Regions from separate parts of the Mesorhizobium sp. B2-4-14 genome, predicted to be linked through region 1. Evidence: riboswitches for the same ligand, from Rfam matches in the RefSeq annotation. Region 1 holds a riboswitch; the other holds the start of a gene.
The links. Region 1 has a riboswitch for S-adenosylmethionine ahead of FJ938_RS04975 (homoserine O-acetyltransferase). Riboswitches for the same ligand answer to the same signal wherever they lie in the genome.
Positions count from the first base shown of each region.

Region 2: it holds a riboswitch for S-adenosylmethionine, as region 1 does, so the genes downstream of both, FJ938_RS04440 (O-succinylhomoserine sulfhydrylase) here and FJ938_RS04975 (homoserine O-acetyltransferase) in region 1, are expected to answer to the same signal.

Region 1 covers NZ_VFVA01000004.1:44,542-52,310, forward strand. The annotation lists gene FJ938_RS04955 (glycosyltransferase family 2 protein) at 1-504, opposite strand, end outside; gene FJ938_RS30235 (glycosyltransferase) at 491-769, opposite strand; gene FJ938_RS04960 (DUF1330 domain-containing protein) at 1,145-1,465, shown strand; gene FJ938_RS04965 (glycosyltransferase family 2 protein) at 1,516-2,454, opposite strand; gene metW (methionine biosynthesis protein MetW) at 2,570-3,184, opposite strand; gene FJ938_RS04975 (homoserine O-acetyltransferase) at 3,181-4,350, opposite strand; SAM riboswitch at 4,469-4,546, opposite strand; gene hisC (histidinol-phosphate transaminase) at 4,682-5,791, shown strand; gene FJ938_RS04985 (prephenate/arogenate dehydrogenase family protein) at 5,798-6,733, shown strand; gene FJ938_RS04990 (sugar kinase) at 6,741-7,670, opposite strand; gene FJ938_RS04995 (DUF2125 domain-containing protein) at 7,676-7,769, opposite strand, start outside.
Region 2 covers NZ_VFVA01000003.1:249,589-257,357, forward strand. The annotation lists gene FJ938_RS04415 (aspartate aminotransferase family protein) at 1-954, shown strand, start outside; gene argF (ornithine carbamoyltransferase) at 972-1,883, shown strand; gene FJ938_RS04425 (Hsp33 family molecular chaperone) at 2,025-3,059, shown strand; gene apaG (Co2+/Mg2+ efflux protein ApaG) at 3,252-3,644, opposite strand; gene FJ938_RS04435 (ceramide glucosyltransferase) at 3,864-5,015, shown strand; gene FJ938_RS04440 (O-succinylhomoserine sulfhydrylase) at 5,050-6,240, opposite strand; SAM riboswitch at 6,298-6,375, opposite strand; gene FJ938_RS04445 (2'-deoxycytidine 5'-triphosphate deaminase) at 6,467-7,561, shown strand; gene araD1 (AraD1 family protein) at 7,762-7,769, opposite strand, start outside.

The DNA.
Region 1 (7,769 bases):
GAGAATATCGGCAATGATCTGCCGCGAAACCATGTAGGGCGGGATATGCGGATAGGCGTGGGCGATATACGGATGCTTGTCCATCAGGTTCGCATAGGCTTCGACATAGCCGCCGCGACGGCGCGAAATCGAATTCTGCGAATTGTATTTCGTCCAGTCGATATCCCCGGACAATTGCGCGCCGCACCGCCGCGCCAAGCGCAGCAGCAACTCCCGGTCCTGCATCCTGGTGATGTCGCTGTCATAGCCGCCGATTGCCAGCAAGGCCTCGCGGCGGGCGGTTATCGCGGAACCGGCGAGGAAGATCGTCTGCGCCACGAGCGTCCGCTCGAGCATCATGGGGCTCACGAAGGCCTCGGGGTTGACGCAGTTGGTGGCGCGGCCGCTCTTCACGGAAACATATGAGCTGATCAGCACTTCGAGCGCCGGATCTTCATCGAATCGGGCCAGGGTGCGCGCAAGCCGATGCGGCAGGTAGACGTCGTCGGAATCAAGGAATGTCACCACCGGTGCCCGCGCACGCTCGATTCCAGCATTCCTCGGCGTTGGCGCCTCGCCATTTCGCGCCGACATAGATCAGCCGCGGATCGCTGATGCGGGCCAGCGCCTCCTCCGTGCCATCGGTGGAACTATCGTCGACGACGATATGCTCAAGCTTCGGCATGCTCTGGGAAAGCACGCTCTCCACGGCACGCAACACCGTGTCGCGCCGGTTGTGGGTCGGCGTGATGACCGTGATGAGGGGAGAGCACTCCATCTTCCCGGTCATGCCGCGTCAGCCGGTTCCAGCGCAAAAATGCGCGTCCTGTCTGTTCCTTCGATCTTCAGGATGGTCGAATGGATCGGATGTCCCCTTCCGTGACCTTCATCGTATTCGTTCGAAGGGTACAAAAACCAGCCGCCCATGTCACCCCATCGCACCGAGGCTCAACCCATGAGGAGTGATGAATTCCGTGCCGAGCGCTTCAAGTGCAACACCATCGCCGCCCGGCATGTTTGCGAACCGCCGATACGAAGATGTCGCTGCCTGTCGCGGATCGCCTCTATTCTCCATGACGTCAGAGGTAATCGCTTCGCCGTCGATGTTGGGGCAGATTGGTCCTTGCGAGGCCGGTCGCTGGCCTCGACCAGAGGGAGTTATGTCATGACCGCCTATGCTGTTGCCCATATGCGCCAAGTCAAGATGGGGCCGCAGATCGCCGAGTATCTGCACAGGATCGATGCCACGCTGGAGCCTTTCGGCGGCCGGTTCCTCATGCATGACGGCGATGTGGAGGTGGTCGAGAACGACTGGCCGGGCAACCTCATCATCATCGAGTTTCCCGACAGGCAACATGCGCGCGGCTGGTACGACTCGCCCGCCTACCAGGCGATACTGTCGCTGCGCACCAACAATTCTCAATCCGACGTGGTGTTCGCCAACGGCGTCGAACATCCGCACAGGGCCACGGATGTCCTGGGATAGGAACGATTGCGGTTGCTGTTTGGTGCCGTCGGTTTTGGGCGTGAATGCATTCATTCACCCGCAAAGTCGGGCAGAACTTCAATCTCGTCATGGACGAGACCCACGGCCAAGCTGAACTGGCCCCAAAATGCCAAACTGTAGAATGCCAGGCCGACAAGCAGAGACATTGGAATTTGCCAGACCGGCATTCCCGTCTGCCGGGCATGCCGTACGACGCGCCGTGCTGTACGCCACGACATGGTCAGCCACCGGCTGAGCGACTTTGCGATCCGGCGGCCACGATGGGAACTCCCCAGTTCTCTAAATTTCCGGTCGGCATCGCGGCCGGTCACCAATGCGCGCCAGCGGAAGAATCGCCAGCCGCGCGGCGGGTGATGATAGACGCGTGCATTGGCGCTGACGAGTTTGTGGCCGTCGCGCTCAAGCGCACGCATCAGGAGCGTACAGGAAACCTTGAAACCATTGTTTTCGGGAAAAATCCGGTCACGGCGAAAAGCCACGTTGTTGGCGTTTATCGCCCGTTTCAAAGCAAAACGCGTGTCCTTTTGCGCCATTGGGAAAAACCAGATCAGCGCAAACGTTCGCGACATGAAGTCGTCGTAGTAAAGGTAGGTGTAACCATTTACGGCGACGGTCGCTGGATCTTGAAATGGACCGAGCATGGCCGAGAGCCATCCAGATTCCACAACCGTATCGGAGTCTGTAAAAATGACGACATCGCTGTCGGTTGCTGGAATGCCGTTGTTCTTAAGATCGTAGTACCGTCGGCCTGGGCATGCGGCGAAGATCAAGTCGGCAACCTGCTCCAGCTGCGATGCCGCGGATGCGATATTGCTTCTCAGCAAAAGTGTGTCCGCATCGTCTCCGCCGTGGGAGAAAACGACCTGTGGCCTAGCAAAACCCAGCGAAGAAACAGCGCCGATTTCGCGCGCCAAGGCAGTCAGCCCGACGCTGACCTCTTCGAGATCGACCGACCTGGCGTTCTCCATTTCCAGGACCAGGCAATAGCTCAGGGAATTTAGCGGCACGTTCCAAGAGATCCCATTACAGCGTCAAGAATTCAAGCAACCTCTTAGGAGCACGAAGAAATCCAGATATCAACCATTATCGTTTCAGCAAAAATATTGCCTGCTGGCCGAAGAAATTCCAGAACCACCAGGGCATCGACAGGCCGATCCTCTGGCCGTTGGCGTCGAGCGCGGTTGCCTTTTCCACCGTCGCGCCGAGTTCCTCGCATAGATTGACGAAGTCACGGATGGTGCAGAAATGGATGTTGGGCGTGTCGTACCAGGAATAGGGCAGGTCCTTGGTCACCGGCATGCGGCCCTTGACGAACAGCGACAGGCGCACCCGCCAGTGGCCGAAATTGGGGAAGGAGACGATCGCCCGGTTGCCGATCCTGAGCAGTTCGTCGAGCACCAGCTTCGGGTTACGGGTGGCCTGCAACGTCTGCGACAGGACGACGAAATCAAAACCCTTGTCCGGGTAGAATTCGAGATCCTTGTCGGCATCGCCCTGGATGACGGAGAGGCCTCGCGCCACGCATTCGTTGACACCACGCTGCGACAGTTCCAGCCCGCGGCCGTCGATCTGTTTGGTGTCCTGCAGGAGTTCGAGCAGCGAGCCGTCGCCGGAGCCAACATCGAGCACCCGCGATTGCGGGGGAATGAGATTTGCGACGACCTCGAGGTCAACGCGCTGCGTACCGTTGACAGTCATGGATTGAGCCCCCTGGCGCGCGCCGCCGAGCCGATAAAGCCGTTGATGGCCGCGAACAGTTCCGGCTCGTCGAGCAGGAAGGCGTCATGGCCGCGATCGGTCTCGATCTCGACGAAGGACACCGAGGCGCCGGCGGCGTTGAGCGCATGCACGATGGAGCGGCTTTCCTCGGTCGGAAACAGCCAGTCAGACGTGAAGGACACCAGGCAGAAGCGAGTCTTGGTGCCGGCGAAAGCGTCCGCCAGCCTACCGCCATGGTCGGCGGCGATATCGAAATAATCCATCGACCGGGTCATGTAGAGATAGGAATTGGCATCGAAGCGATCGACGAAGGTCATGCCCTGGTGGCGCAGATAGCTTTCGATCTGGAAGTCGGCATCGAAGCCGAAGGTCAACGCTTCGCGGTCCTGCAGGTTGCGGCCGAATTTTCGGTGCAGGGCGGCTTTCGAGAGATAGGTGATGTGGGCGGCCATGCGCGCCACCGCCAGCCCCTTTTCCGGGCGTTTGCCATAGTCGAAATACTTGCCGCCATGCCACTCCGGATCGGCCATGACGGCCTGGCGGCCAACCTCGTGAAAGGCGATGTTCTGCGAGGAATGGCGGGCGCCGGTGGCGATCGGCAGCGCTGCAAAGACGCGCTCGGGATAGCTCGACGCCCATTCCAGCACCTGCATGCCGCCCATAGAGCCGCCGAGCACGCAGAACAGTTTCTCGATGCCGAAATGGTCGATCAGCATCTGCTGCGCACGCACCATGTCGCGAATGGTGATGACCGGCAGGTCGAGCCCATAGGGTTTCCCGGTGGCGGGATTGGTCGAAGCCGGGCCGGTGGAGCCCAGGCAGCCGCCGATGACGTTGGAGCAGATGACGAAGAAACGGTTGGTGTCGATGATCTTGCCGGGGCCGATCAGCACTTCCCACCAGCCAGGCTTGCCGGTCACCGGATTGGTGTTGGCGACATGCTGGTCGCCGGTCAGCGCGTGGCAGACGAGGATGGCATTGGAGCGGGCATCGTTCAGCTTGCCATAGGTCTGATAGGCGATCTGGAACGGCGACAGCAGCGTGCCGGCGTCGAGCTTGAGCGGCTTGTCGGGCCCGAAACGCAACACCGGGCTCGACGGCTGATCGGCCTCGTTGTTGGTCTTTCCTGCGCGCTGAGCGGCCATCACGTCTCTCTTGCTGCATCGTGCGTTTGCGGAAATCGCTGCCGATCCGCCCGCCGCCGATACGTTCGTCCGGCCGGTCACGGACAACAAAAAACCGGCATTGCCTTCGCAAGCCGGTTACATCACGCAAACGGCCCTTTAGCGAATTGTTTAACGTGGCTGCAAGCCGACCGGCCAAATCACCACGGAAGTTCGCTGCTCTTCTAGAACTCGCCCGCCTTGCCGTCAATGCCGGCCGCTGGCCCCACTGCCACCTCTCGACATTGCGGCCCATGGCTTGTATTTCCGCTGCGGCTTCCGGGTGGAGGCATTTCGACGGATTTTGCAAAAAATGAACCAGACACCGGATCAGGCACGTCCAACCCCGCGCGCGGGCATCATGGACATCGATGCCTATGTGCCCGGCAAGAGTACCGCACCCGCCGGTGTCGCCAAGGTCCACAAGCTGTCGTCGAACGAGAACCCGCTCGGTCCGTCGCCGAAGGCGATCGAGGCCGCGCGCGAGGTGGCCGCCAGGCTCGATATTTATCCGGACGGCACCGCGAGGCGGCTGCGCGAGGCGATCGCCGAGGTGCATGGGCTCAACCCCCAGAACATCATCTGTTCCAACGGCTCCGACGAGATCCTCGGCCTGCTGGCGCAGACCTATCTGGCGCCAGGCGACGAGGCCATTTTCACCGAACACGCGTTCATGGTCTACAAGATCTACATCCAATCGGCCGGCGCCACGCCGGTCGTGGTCAAGGAAACCGACGAGCGCGCCGACATCGATGCGATGCTGGCCGCGGTCACGCCGCATACCAAAATCGTGTTCCTCGCCAATCCCAACAACCCGACCGGTACCTATGTGCCGTTCCAGGAGGTGCGCCGCTTGCATGCCGGCCTGCCAAGGCATGTGCTGCTGGTGCTCGACGCGGCCTATGCCGAATATGTTCGCCGCAACGATTATGAAGCCGGCATCGAGCTGGTCGGCAGCGCCGAGAACGTGGTGATGACCCGCACCTTCTCCAAGATCGGCCTGGGTGGAGCACGGATCGGCTGGATGTATGGCCCCATGCACATCGTCGACGCCATCAATCTCGTGCGCGGTCCCTTCAATGTCAACACCACCGCGATCGAGGCCGGCATCGCCGCGATCCGCGACCGCGCCCATATCGAGCGCAGCGTTGCGCACAACGAGACCTGGCTCGCCTGGTTGACCGAAGAGATGACCGCGCTTGGGCTGCGGGTGACGCCCAGCGTCGGCAATTTCCTCCTCATTCATTTCCCGGACGACCAGAAGCATTCTGCGGCGGCGGCGGACGATTACCTGACCGCGCGCGGCTATATATTGCGGCGCGTTTCCGGCTACGGCTTCCCCAACGCGCTGCGCATGACTGTCGGCACCGAAGAGGCCAATCGCGGCGTCGTCGCCGCGCTCACGACATTTCTGAAAAGCTAGAGCACCATGACATCACCGATGTTTGAGAAGATCGCGCTGGTCGGCATCGGCCTGATCGGCTCGTCGCTGGCCCGCGTCATCCGCCGCGAGGGGCTGGCTCGCCATGTCGCCATCTCGACGCGCAGCGTGGCCACGCTCAAGAGGGCCGAGGAACTGGGCCTCGGCGATTCCTACACCACCGACGCGAAGGAAGCGGTCCGCGACGCCGATCTGGTCATCGTCTCGGTGCCGGTCGGCTCATCCGGCGCGGTGGCGCAGGAAATCGCACCGGCCCTGAAGGCGGGTGCGATCCTCACCGATGTCGGCTCGACCAAGGCCTCCGTCATCGCGCAGATGCAGCCGCATATCCCTGACGGCGTCCATTTCATCCCCGGCCATCCGTTGGCGGGTACCGAAAAATCCGGGCCGGATGCCGGTTTCGCCGATCTGTTCGACAACCGCTGGTGCATCTTCACGCCCCTGCCGGGCACCGATGCGGATGCGCTGGAACGGCTGTCGGAATTCTGGCGCCGTTGCGGCGCCAACATCGACACGATGGACCCGCAGCATCATGACATGACGCTGGCTATTGTCTCGCATTTGCCGCACATCATCGCCTACAACATCGTCGGCACTGCCGACGATCTGGAATCGGTGACCAAGACGGAAGTGATCAAATATTCCGCCTCCGGCTTTCGCGATTTCACGCGTCTGGCCGCCTCCGACCCGACCATGTGGCGGGACGTGTGCCTTCACAACAAGGATGCCATCCTCGAAATGCTGGCGCGGTTCTCGGAAGATCTGGCGTTCCTGCAGCGGGCGATCCGCTGGGGCGACGGCGACAAGCTGTTCGACCTGTTCACCCGAACCCGTGCCGTGCGCCGCTCGATCATCGAGGCCGGCCAGGATATCGACGCGCCCGACTTCGGGCGTCAGGCGGTCGAGCACCCGGCGAAAACCTAGCAGGTTCTCAGGCTTGGGCGGGCCAGTGGGCCGCCATCATTGCCAGCGTCTCGGTTCGCTCCGGTGCGCCCAGCCTGCCGCCGAAGCGCTGGCATTTGAGCGCGGCGGCCGCGCTGGCAAAGCGCAGGGCGTTCTCTATCGGCATGACTTCCGCCAGTCCCACCGCAAAGGCACCGTGAAAAACGTCACCAGCTGCCAGTGTATCCACCACTTTGACCTTTGGCGTCGCGACATGGCGAACAGTTCGGGTCGAGCGGTCGAACCACCAGGTGCCTGCCGCGCCGCCGGTGACGGCGACAAAAGCATCGGTACGCGAGGCCAAGTCGGCGCAGGCGGTCTCAGGGTCGAGCGCGTGCCCGCAGACGATGCGCGCCGCCGGCTCGGAGGCGACGATATGCGAAGCCAGCGGCAGCATCTGCTCCAGCACCGCCAGCGGTGCTGTATCGGCGTCGAGAATTGCCGGGAGGCCGGCAGCGCGCGCCGCCGCAAGGGCAAGTGCCGCCGCACCCGGCCAGCGTACGTCGACCAGCACGGCATCGAATGCCGTGACGTCCGCGAACGGCAGGGCCAATGGATCGGCTTGGGCCCGGCTGTCATAGAACGGCACGATGATGCGCTCGCCATGCGCGTCGACAAGGATCGATGCCAGTGCCGAGCGGGCGCCCCTGACGCGGCGCACATGGCTGCAATCGACACCTTCCGCCTCGATCCCCGCAATCAGCTGATCGCCGATCGGATCGTCGCCGGTGCTCGCCCACAACGACACCTCGGCGCCGAGGCGCTGTGCGGCACAGGCAGCGCTCGTGGCCATGCCGGAGGCGATCTGGACGCCATCCGAAGCGATGAACTTTCCCTGATGCACGGGCAGCGCCTCGACACGCAGGATCGTGTCCAGCGTCAGAGCGCCGACACTCAGGAGCTTCACGGGTCTTGCCATCGAAGCTATTGCACCGGCTTGATCTTGCCGAGCGGGATGAAGCCGAGAGCGGCCTTGCCCTTGACCACCTTCAGCGGCATCGACGGTTCCTTGCCGAGC
Region 2 (7,769 bases), on a different contig from region 1:
GCCGATGCCACCTTCGCCGACAAGGTGTTCTTCACCAATTCCGGCGCCGAGGCGCTGGAATGCGCCATCAAGACGGCGCGGCGCTACCACTTCGTCAAGGGCCATCCCGAGCGCTTCCGCATCATCACCTTCGAAGGCGCCTTCCATGGCCGCACGCTGGCGACCATCGCGGCAGGCGGCCAATACAAATATCTCGAAGGGTTCGGACCCAAGGTCGAAGGCTTCGACCAGGTCGGCTTCGACGACATCGATGCCGCCGAAAAGGCGATTACGCCGGAGACCGCCGCGATCCTGATCGAGCCGGTGCAGGGCGAGGGCGGCATCCGCCCGGTGCCGGTGCAATCACTGAAGCGGCTGCGTCAGCTTTGCGACCAGCACGGGCTGCTGTTGATCTATGATGAGGTTCAGTGCGGCATTGGCCGCACCGGAAAACTGTTCGCGCATGAATGGTCAGGCGTCACCCCCGATATCATGGCGATCGCCAAGGGCATTGGCGGCGGCTTCCCGATGGGTGCCTGCCTTGCCACCGACGAGGCGGTTGTCGGCATGACCGCTGGCGTGCACGGCACGACCTTCGGTGGCAACCCGCTGGCCATGGCGGTCGGCAACGCCGTGCTCGACGTCGTGCTGGAAGACGGCTTCCTCGAGGACGTCCAGCGCAAGGCGCTGCTGATGAAGCAGGGACTTGCCGCGGTCGCCGACGAGTTTCCCGAAGTCATCGAAGGCATTAGGGGCACCGGCCTGATGCTCGGCATCAAATGCGCCATGCCCAACACCAAGGTCAACATGGCGCTGCGCGACCAGCATTTGCTGGCGGTTCCGGCCGGCGACAACGTCATCCGCCTGCTGCCGCCGCTTACCGTCACAGACGCCGAGATCCACGACGCGCTCAACCGCATCCGCGCTGGTGCCAAAGGCCTGGCGGATGCCATTGCCGTGGCCGCCGCGAAGTAATCCCGGAACCATTGCTGATGTCAGTTCGCCACTTCACCGACCTTTCCGCCGTTTCCGAAGGCGACCTGCGCTTCATGTTGACGGATGCGGTGGCGCGCAAGGCGCGCCTCAAGGCGGGCGATCGGTCGAAGCCGCTCGAAGGCAAGGTGCTGGCCATGATCTTCGACAAGCCGTCGACGCGCACGCGCGTCTCCTTCGATGTCGGCATGCGCCAGCTTGGCGGCGAGACGATCATGCTGACCGGCACCGAGATGCAGCTCGGCCGTTCCGAGACCATCGCCGACACCGCCAAGGTGCTGTCGCGCTATGTCGATGCCATCATGATCCGCACCACCTCGCATGAGCGGCTGCTGGAGTTGACCGAGAATGCCACTGTTCCGGTGATCAACGGCCTGACCGACGACACCCATCCTTGCCAGCTGATGGCCGATATCATGACCTTCGAGGAGCATCGCGGTCCGGTTGCCGGCAAGACCATCGCCTGGACCGGCGACGGCAACAATGTGCTGCATTCGCTGCTCGAAGCGTCGGCGCGTTTCCGCTTCAATCTGAATATCGCAGTGCCCGAGGGCAGCGATCCGTTCGAAAGATATGTCGACTGGTCAAAGGCCAATGGCGGCAGGATCAGCTTCGCCCGCTCGGCCGAAGAAGCCGTCGACCAGGCGGATTGCGTGGTCACCGACAGCTGGGTGTCGATGGGCCAGGAGCATCGTGCACGCGGCCACAACGTCTTCCTGCCCTATCAGGTCAATGCGGCGCTGATGGCCAAGGCAAAGCCGGACGCCCTGTTCATGCATTGCCTGCCGGCGCATCGCGGCGAGGAAGTTACCGACGAGGTCATGGACGGGCCGCATTCGGTGGTCTTCGACGAGGCCGAGAACCGGCTTCATGCCCAGAAGGCCGTGCTCGCCTGGTGTCTTGGTGCTTGAAGTGTCTTGGTGCTCGAAGTGTCTGGACGTTTGAAGTGTCATGGCGCTGGTCTGGGCGCTTGATCCGCGGGGGCGCGATCCCTATCTGCGCCGCATCACGCAAATCAAGCGCGTTTGGACGCATGTGCCCACCGGGGCCGCATGGCCGCGCCCTGGAGCTTTGTCATGTTGGAAACCCATCAAGTGACTGAACATCACCCCAAACTCGGCGAGTTCGGCTACGCTGGCGACGACCATGTCGTGCCTTTCGAGGTCGGTCCGCTCGACGTACGCGGCCGCACGGTGCAACTCGGGCCGATGCTCGACGCCATCCTCGGCCGCCATGACTATCCCGAGCCGGTTGCCCGCCTGCTCGCGGAAGCCTGTGTGCTCACGGTGCTGCTCGGCACCTCGCTCAAATTCGAGGGCAAGTTCATCCTGCAGACCCGCACCGACGGGCCGGTCGACATGCTGGTGGCGGATTTTTCCACACCCTCGGCGCTGCGCGCCTACGCGCGCTTCGATGCGGATCGGCTCGAGGCACTGGTCGCGGCAGGCGAGACGTCCCAGCAGACGCTGCTTGGCAGCGGCGTGCTGGCGCTGACCATCGACCAAGGCGCCCATACGCAACGCTATCAGGGCATCGTCCAGCTCGACGGCGAAACGCTGGAAGACGCGGCACGCACCTATTTCCGCCAGTCGGAACAGATTCCGACCGACATCAGGCTCTCCGTGGCCAAGCTGCTGACGCCCGGCGTCGGCGGCGCGCGCGAGCAGTGGCGTGCCGGCGGCATCCTGGCGCAGTTCCTGCCGCAGGCGTCCGAGCGCATGCGCGTCCCGGACCTGCATGGCGGCGATGGCGATCCGCGCGAGGAGATCCATGATCCCACGGACAATTCCTGGCAGGAATTGCTGGCGCTGCTCGGCACCATCGAACCGACGGAACTGATCGATCCCACGATCGGCGCCGAGCGGCTGCTTTACAGGCTGTTCCACGAGCACGGCGTGCGCGTCTTCGGCGGCGTCCCCGTCGCCGACCAGTGCTCATGCTCCAGGGACAAGATCCGCGGCATCCTCGAGGGCTTCTCCGCGCAGGAGATCAGGGACAGCACCGAGGACGGCGGCATCCATGTCGCCTGCGAATTCTGCTCGAAGCAATATGACTTCGACCCAGCGGAATTCGCGGCGGCGAAGTGAAATACCGGCCTTCTCCCCTTTCACGGGAAGAAGGTGCCGGCAGGCGGATGAGGGCAGCGCAACCTTCGGCAGTGATCGCGCGGATCCACTCAGCGCTTGTATGTTCTCACGAGCCGCCGCCCTCATTGCCCTGCCGGGGATTTCTCCCCGTATAGCGACGCCATCGCAGCGGACCTCGCCAATCGCCGAGGTCTAATTCACGGTCCGCTTTGTCCCCGGCAGGTCGAGCGAGAAGGCGGGGATGGCGATGTCGAACGTCTCGCCGCGTTTGTTGCGCATCGTGTAGTGCCCGACCATGATCCCTGACGGCGTCGAGAGCGGGCAGCCGGACGTGTATTGATAGCTGTCGCCGGGGTTGAGTTCGGGCTGGTCCCCGACAACGCCCGGCCCGCGCACCTCCTCGACCCGGCCCGCTCCGTCGGTGATGTGCCAATAGCGCGACAGAAGCTGCACGAACTCGTCCGACTGGTTGTCGATCGTTATCTGATAGCCCCAGACGTAGCGGTTCTCCGAAGGGTCCGAACGATCCTCGAGGTAGAACGGCCTGACCTGCACTTCGATGTTGCGCGTGACGGCGCGGTACATGAGCGGCTCCAAAACAATCCGGTACCTTTCGGCGCTCCCAGCGAGCAGGTCAACGTGCGCGTCTTGTCGCGCGTGACCCTGAAAGGCAGGTGGCGGCAAAGAATGTCATTTAAGTGACACATGACAATGGTGGTGTGCGCGCACGGGCGACTCGGCGCTCTGCCGACCTGTTGAAACGGCCGTCACGCGGGCCGTCCTTTCTGGAGTGACCAGATATCGATGGAACTCACTCTCATAGCCGCCTCGCTCTCGACCGCACTCATCCTTTCAAATGCCGCCAGCATTGCGCTTGCCACCTCACAGCTGAAACGGCGCACCACGATCGCACCGCCAGCCGGCAAATCGCTGCCGGTGTCAATTGTCGTACCATCGCGTGGCGTCGAGCCGTTCACGCACGAGACACTGGAGCGCGCCTTCTCGCTCGACTGGCCGCGCTATGAACTGATCTTCTGCGTCGCCCATGCCGACGATCCGGTGGTCACGCTGATCCGTGCCGCCATGGGGCGCTTTCCCAAAGTGCCAGCCCGCCTGTTGATCGGCGATGATCGGATCAGCGCCAATCCCAAGCTCAACAATTGCGTCAAGGGCTGGGAAGCGGCGCGCCACAACTGGGTCATTCTTGCCGATTCCAACGTGCTGATGCCGAGGGACTACATTCAGCACTTGATGGCGGCATGGCGGCCGGATACCGGCCTTGTCTGCTCGACGCCGATCGGTTCGCGGCCCGATGGCTTCTGGGCTGAGGTCGAATGCGCCTTTCTCAACACGCTGCAGGCGCGCTGGCAATATGCCGGCGAGGCGCTTGGGCTAGGCTTTGCCCAGGGCAAGAGCATGCTGTGGAACAAGCCCATGCTGGATGCCAATGGCGGCATTCGCGCGCTGGCCGCCGAGATCGCCGAGGACGCCGCCGCGACCAAGCTGGTGAACGGGCTTGGCCTGCGCGTCAATCTCGTTGCCGCGCCTTTCGAGCAGCCGCTCGGCCGGCGCACGCTTGGCGAGATCTGGTCGCGCCAGGCCCGCTGGGCTCGCCTGCGCCGCGTCACCTTCCCGCTGTTCTTCGCGCCTGAAATCCTGACTGGTGCCGTGGTGCCGCTGCTGCTTGCGCTGGCCGCGGCGGCAAGCGCCGGCTTCAGCCTGCCGCTCACGGCCATCGCCGTTTTGGCGGCCTTCTACCTTCCGGAATGTGCCCTGGCCTGGTCCAAGGGCTGGTACCTGTCATCGCGCATCGTCGCGGCGATCATGGTGCGCGACCTCATCCTGCCGGCGATGTGGGCACGTGGCTGGCTCGGCGGCGCCGTCGACTGGCGCGGCAATGCGATGACCATCGGCACCAAGGCGACCGAACTGGAGGAGACGCCGTCGAGCGCCTGATAGCCCCGTGCATGAAGCCCCGCGTAGGCAGGCCTTACTTGGCCGCCTGCAACGCCTGCGCGATGTCTTCCAGAAGGTCGTCGGTATCCTCAAGGCCGACCGACAGCCTGAGCGTACCTGGCCCGATGCCGAGTTCGGCGCGGGCCTCGTCCGTCAGGTTCTTGTGGGTGGTCGTCGCCGGATGCGTGATCAGGCTCTTGGCATCGCCGAGATTGTTCGAGATCAGCACGATGTCGAGCGCGTTCTGCAAGGCGAAAGCCGCCTGCTTGCCGCCCTTGACGTCGAGGCAGATCAGCGTCGAGCCGCCCGACATCTGCTTCTTGACGATATCCGCCTGCGGGTGGTCGGCGCGGCCGGGATAGATCACGCGGGCGATCTGCGGCTGCTCGGCGAGGAAGTCGGCGATCTTGCCGGCGCTTTCCGTCTGTTGGCGCACGCGCAGCGGCAGCGTCTCCAGGCCCTTCAGCAGCGTCCAGGCATTGAAGGGCGACAGGCTGGGGCCGGTATGGCGGAAATAGTCGTGCAGGTTCTTGTCGATCCACTCCTTGTCCGACAGGATCACGCCGCCCAGACAGCGGCCCTGGCCGTCGATGTGCTTGGTCGCCGAATAAACGACGATGTGGGCGCCGAGCTGCAGCGGCTTCTGCTGCAAGGGCGTGGCGAAGACATTGTCGACGACAAGCCGGGCGCCGATCGAATTGGCGAGCCCGGCGACAGCCGCGATGTCGACCACTTCCAGCGTCGGATTGGTCGGGCTTTCCAGGAAGAACAGCTTGGTGTTCGGCCTGACCGCCTTTTCCCAGTTGGCGATCTCGGTGCCGTCGACCAGCGTCGCCTCGATGCCGTAGCGCGGCGCCAGCGTCTCGACCACCCAGCGGCAGGAGCCGAACAGCGCGCGCGCCGCCACGATATGATCACCAGCCTTGACGCTGCACAGAAGCGCGGCCGTCACCGCCGCCATGCCGGATGCCGTGGCACGCGCATCCTCGGCGCCTTCCAGCGCGCACATGCGCTTCTCGAACATGTCGACGGTCGGATTGGCGTAGCGCGAATAGATGAAACCCGGTTCCTCGCCCTTGAAACGGGCTTCGGCGGCCTGTGCCGTCTCATAGACATAGCCCTGGGTCAGGTACATCGCCTCGGAGGTCTCGCCGAAGCCGGAACGCAGGGTCCCGCCATGCACGAGGGCTGTCTGAGGCTTCCAGTTGCGCTTCTTGGTGCTCATCGCTTTTGTTCCAGACACAAAAAAACCGGCCGCGAAAGTCGCAACCGGTCCATACGGCCTTGCGGCCCGACGGTCCTTTAGCGACTTGTTTAACGTGGCTGCAAGCCGACCGGCCAAATCACCACGGGATAACGACCCTTTAGACCCGCGCCACGCTTGCGTCAATTGCCGGCTTCATTAAGAGGGTTGTACCAGACCTCGCCCGGCCTTCGAGCGGAGCTAGACTTTGCGGCAGACAGGCATTCTTCCCGATCAGGACATTTCGGCGCTGTTCCAGTCCGGCGCGCTGAAGTCGCCGCGCGCGCTCGATGCCGATCAGATCCAGCCGGCGAGCCTCGATCTTAGGCTCGGCGACAAGGCATGGCGGGTACGGGCCTCCTTCCTGCCTGGTCCAAGCCACAAGGTTTCGGAAAAGCTCGATCGGCTGCAGCTTCACGAGATCAACCTGACCGAGGGCGCGGTGCTGGAAACCGGCTGCGTCTACATCGTGCCGCTGCTCGAAAGCCTGGCATTGCCAGCCGACATTTCGGCATCGGCCAATCCGAAAAGTTCGACCGGGCGGCTGGACATCTTCACCCGTGTCATGACCGACCGAGGGCATGAGTTCGACAAGATCGCCGCCGGCTATACCGGTCCGCTCTATCTGGAAGTCAGCCCGCGCACCTTCCCGATCGTCGTGCGCACCGGCTCGCGCCTGTCGCAGATCCGTTTCCGAACGGGCAATGCGCTGCTCTCGGAAGCCGAACTGCATGAATTGCACCGCGCCGAGATGCTGGTCGCCACCGAACCGCCGAACATTTCGGGCGGGGGCATCGCGCTGTCGATCGACCTCAATGGCGACAGTGACGGGTTGGTCGGCTATCGCGGCAAGCATCACACCGGTCTCGTCGACGTCGACAAACGCGCGGCACAGGACGCCCTCGATTTCTGGGAGCCTATCCACAAGAGCGGCGCCGGCGAACTGGTGCTCGATCCCGATGAGTTCTACATCCTCGTCAGCCAGGAAGCGGTACATGTGCCGCCGCTCTACGCCGCCGAGATGACGCCGTTCGACCCGCTGGTCGGCGAGTTCCGCGTCCACTATGCCGGCTTCTTCGATCCGGGCTTCGGCCATTCGGCGGCCGGCGGCACCGGCAGCCGGGCCGTGCTCGAAGTGCGCAGCCACGAAGTGCCGTTCATCCTCGATCATGGCCAGATCGTCGGCCGGCTGGTCTATGAGCACATGTTGAAGCGGCCGCAGGCGCTCTACGGCACCGATCTCGGCTCCAACTACCAGGCGCAGGGCCTCAAGCTCTCAAAGCATTTCCGCGCCGCGCGCTGAGGTTTGCACTGCCAATCTCCCCCCTCGTGGGGGAGATGGCCGGCAGGGCAGCGGGGGGCGCGAAGGAACGCTGCCTTCGTGTTTTGATACACAAATGAAGACTTCCGAAGTCTGAACTTTGATAAAGTTGATAGGTCGGCGGGACAGCGCCCCCCTCTGGCCTGCCGGCCATCTCCCCCACGAGGGGGGAGATCACACTCTTACAACG